2 regions of the Ancylobacter pratisalsi genome follow, and region 2 is predicted to be linked to the other one. Evidence: predicted binding sites of a transcription regulator. Region 2 holds the regulator's gene; the other holds the start of a gene.

Region 1 (2,199 bases), 1.5 Mb from region 2:
CGGGCGAGGGGGTGTCGAATTCGAGCTGCTCGATGCGCGCGCCGCGCCGCGCGATCTTGTCGGCGGAGATCGCGGCCTGGGCCACATCCTCGCCGACCTGCCCGAAGTGCTTTTCCAGATTGGCGATGCGATCGCGCAGGCGCATGACGTCGGCGACGAGGCTGCCGCACTCCTTGCGGATCAGGTCCGCCTGCTCGCGCATCCGCGCGTCGCGGCAGATCGCCTGCACCACCTGCACCGCGAGCATCAGCAGCGAGGGCGAGACGAGGATGACGCGGGCGCGGAAGGCCTGCTGGATGACCTCGTCGAAATGCTCGTTGAGCTCGGCATAGACCGATTCCGAGGGCACGAACATCAGCGCCATGTCCTGGGTCTCGCCGCTGATGAGATAGCGCTCGGCGATGTCCCTGATGTGCTTGCCGACATCCTGCTTCAGCCGGGCCTCGGCCTGCCGGCGCGCCTCGGCGTGCTCCGCCTCGCGGAAGGCGGTGACGGCCTCCAGCGGAAATTTGGAATCGATGAGCAGCGGACGGGCGTCGCCCGGCAGGAACACCGCGCAGTCGGCACGCCGGTTGTTCGACAGGGTGTGCTGGAAGGCGAAGCTGTCGCGCGGCAGGCCGTCGGCGATGATGGCCTGGAGCCGGCCCTCGCCAAAAGCGCCGCGCGCCTGCTTGTTCGACAGCGTCTGGCGCAGGCTCATGACCTGCCCGGACAGTTCGCCAAGACTGGCGCGCGCCTGGTCGACCAGTGCGAGGCGCTCATTGAGCTTCGCCAGATTTTCGTGCGTCGCCTCGCTGGCGCGGGCGAGGCTCTCGCCCATGCGATGAGAGGAGGCGTCGAGCCGCTCGGCGACGGCGCGGGCCAGCTCGCCCTGGCGCTGGGCCAGATATTCCGTCATCGACTGCACCCGCCCGGTGGTTTCCGCCTGGCTGCGGGCGAGCGCGATGAGGCGTTCTTCGGTCTCCTGGGCGCGCCGCGCCTGTTCGTCGGCCTCATCGGCGCGCGCACGGGCGCTGCGGGCCACCGAGCGCTGCACCATCAGCAGCATGAAGAGAGCCACGACGGCGACGCCGGCCAGCAGCTCGGCCAGCGTCACAGGGTGGCCGCGGAGAACGAGAAGGACCTGATCCATCCGGCGCTTGTAGCAGATTTTGCCGTGAACGCGAACAGAAGGCGAACATGGACGCATTCCCTGCGTTGACCCGGCGGCACGCAACGCTTATTTCAGCGCCATCATGTCGGTACGCCCCCTCGTCATCATTCCGGATTCCCGCCTGCGCCTCGTTTCCGACCCCATTGTGCGGGTCGACGCGAAGGTGCGCTCGCTTGTCGAGGACATGTTCGAGACCATGTACGATGCCCCCGGCATCGGGCTGGCGGCGGTCCAGATCGGCGTGCCCGAGCGCGTGATCACGGTTGATGTCGGCCAGCGCGAAAGCGACGAGGAAGACGGCGAGGCCAGGAAGAACCCGATCGCGCTGATCAATCCAGAGATCATCGGCGAATCCGAGGACCTGTCGGTCTATTCCGAGGGCTGCCTGTCGATCCCGGAATATTACGCCGATGTGGAGCGCCCGGCGCGGGTGCGGGTACGCTACATGGATCTCGACGGCGAGACGCGCGAGATCGACGCCGAGGGCCTGCTCGCCACCTGCGTGCAGCACGAGATCGACCATCTCAACGGCGTCCTGTTCATCGACCACATCTCCAAGCTCAAGCGCGACCGGGTGATGAAGAAGTTCACCAAGATCGCGAAAGAGAAGGAGCGTGACGGCGCCTGACGCCGCCCGCTCTGCCGCCTCCACTCCCGTTTCACCGCTGCGAGGGCACCATGCGCATCGTCTTCATGGGCACGCCGGATTTCGCGGTGCCGACGCTGGCCGAGATCGTCGGGCGCGGCCACGAGGTCGTCGCGGCCTATACGCGGGCGCCGGCCAAGGGCGGACGGCGCGGGCTCGACCTGGTTCCTTCCCCGGTGCAGCGCGCCGCCGAGTCGTTCGGCGTGCCGGTGCTGACGCCGCCGAGCCTTCGCACCGAGGAGGCCGCCGCGACCTTCGCCGCGCATGAGGCCGATGTCGCCGTGGTGGTGGCCTATGGGCGGATTCTGCCGCAGGCGATACTCGACCTGCCGCGGCTCGGCTGCCTCAACCTTCATGCCTCGTTGCTGCCGCGCTGGCGCGGCGCCGCCCCGATCCAGCG
Region 2 (2,199 bases):
GAAACGGGCGACGGCGGCGGCAAAGGCCTTCTCGGCCAGCCGATCACCGAAGCTGACCAGATCCTCGCGGCGCGGCACCGCCAGAAGCGGCTTGGCAGGAAAGCCCCCAGGCTGGCCGACGGGAAGCGGGCGTGAGAACGGATCGGCGTCATCGGGACCCGCGGCGACGCGCAGCACCGCAAACGCATCTTCCACGGACAAGGCAAACACCGAGACACAGTCGAGCGTGCGGCAGGCCGGCACGACGCCATTGGTCGAGATCAGCCCCAGACTGGGCTTCAGCCCGACAATGTTGTTCAGCCCAGCCGGCACGCGGCCCGATCCCGCCGTATCGGTGCCGAGGGCGAAGGGCACCAGCCCCGCCGCCACCGAAACAGCGGAGCCCGAGCTCGAACCGCCGGGCACCAGATCCGGCCGCACCGCGTTGCGCGGCGTCCCATAGGGCGAGCGCGTGCCGTTCAGCCCCGTGGCGAACTGGTCGAGATTGGTCTTGCCGATGACGATGGCACCGGCCCGGCGCAACCGAACCACGACCGACGCGTCGCGCGTCGCGTCATAGGCAAAGTCCGGGCAGGCGCAGGTGGTGGGCAGGCCGGCGACGTCGATATTGTCCTTCACGGCGAAGGGAATGCCATAGAGCGGCAGGGTCGCCGGGTCCAAGCCCTCCAGCGCCTTGAGCGCAGCCGCAATCGCCTTGGGCGGGCTGATCGACGTGAAAATGGCAGGATCACCGTGTCGCTCGATGAGCTCGACGCAGCGCGCAATAGTGTCCGCCGGACGCGCAGCGCCCGAGCGATGCGCTGCGAGAAGGTCCGAAATCGTGCCGATCAATGTGTCACCCTTCCTGTTCCGCCCGATAATGCACAACACTTGCGCACAATGGAAGCCATTGCATACACGATCAACGAATTGCGGCTCGACTGCCGGCGCTTAGCGATCCAATTACCGATTGTGGAACACAAAAAGAACGGATAGTGTTTGTTCGTGATTTGTTTTCATTGCGCGGCACGGACGGAGTAGGATCGATGCTCACTCGCAAACAGCATGAGCTGCTTCGCTTCATCAATGATCGCCTCAAACAGGATGGGGTGCCTCCCTCGTTTGAGGAGATGAAGGACGCCCTGGATCTCAAATCCAAGTCCGGCATCCACCGGTTGATCACGGCCCTCGAGGAACGCGGCTTCATCCGCCGCCTGCCCAACCGGGCGCGGGCGCTGGAGGTCCTGCGGCTGCCGGAAGATTCCCAGCCCACACGCTCTTCGCGCAATTTCGCGCCAAATGTCATTGAGGGCAGCCTCGGCCGGTCGCGCGCGCCCGTCGACGACAGTGCCTCGCGTTCGGTGTCGATCCCGGTGATGGGCCGCATCGCGGCGGGAACGCCCATTTCGGCGATCCAGAGCCGCGATCAAACCATCTCCATGCCCCCGGAAATGATTGCCGGTGGCGAGCATTTCGCGCTCGAAGTGCGCGGCGATTCGATGATCGAGGCCGGGATTCTTGACGGTGATCTTGCCCTGATCCGCAAGAGCGACACCGCCAATAGCGGCGACATTATCGTGGCGCTGATCGACGACGAGGAAGCAACCTTGAAGCGGCTGCGCCGTAAGGGCGCCTCCGTCGCGCTGGAAGCGGCGAACCCCGCATATGAAACACGCATTTTCGGCCCCGACCGGGTCCGCATCCAGGGGCGTCTTGTCGGGCTTTTCCGGCGCTACTGACATGACCACGCCGCGCGGATGCGCCGAATGCTGGAGGGACCGGCTGGCGCGGCATCCCGTGGAGGGACGACGGGAGACGGCGTGATCCGGCAAGGCGCGGCGTAATTTCAGTGGTGGCGGGGCGTCTGTTTGGTTCCCTGGGTTCACGCGGGTATTCAGGGTTCAGTTTTCCGAGGCGTTCACGGCATCGTCTGGCCCGTCGGCCCCAGGGTCGACATCGGGCGTGGAAGCGTTATCGGGATCCGCCTCCCGAACCGCCGCCGCGCCCCGTGCCCTTGGGATCGATGGACGGTTGATCGTAGAATCGGTCGCGGGAACCGATGCGGACCGGCGAAGGATATCGGCCGCGGCGGGTGCAGGTGGCTGCCAGGGCCGTGGCGCCCCGGCCGGTCGCGCCATTATCAATTCCCATTCTTTCGTATCCAGATACTGAGCCGCCAGCCCCCCGTGCTGGCGGTACGCGTCGACATAAAGAACCGTC

Evidence for each region. Region 2 encodes LexA, which represses DNA repair genes until DNA is damaged. Its sites were predicted from a motif close to TGTTCNNNNTGTGTTCNG; they were not measured.
Region 1: the regulator LexA is predicted to act here: its motif matches at 1,163-1,180, upstream of G3A50_RS12575 (DNA recombination protein RmuC).

The regions. Positions count from the first base shown of each region.
Region 1 covers NZ_CP048630.1:2,683,673-2,685,871, forward strand. Annotated here, with positions in the region: gene G3A50_RS12575 (DNA recombination protein RmuC) at 1-1,132, opposite strand, end outside; gene def (peptide deformylase) at 1,236-1,781, shown strand; gene fmt (methionyl-tRNA formyltransferase) at 1,832-2,199, shown strand, end outside.
Region 2 covers NZ_CP048630.1:4,233,203-4,235,401, reverse strand. Annotated here, with positions in the region: gene atzF (allophanate hydrolase) at 1-831, opposite strand, end outside; gene lexA (transcriptional repressor LexA) at 1,026-1,718, shown strand; gene G3A50_RS19720 (ComEC/Rec2 family competence protein) at 1,881-2,199, opposite strand, start outside.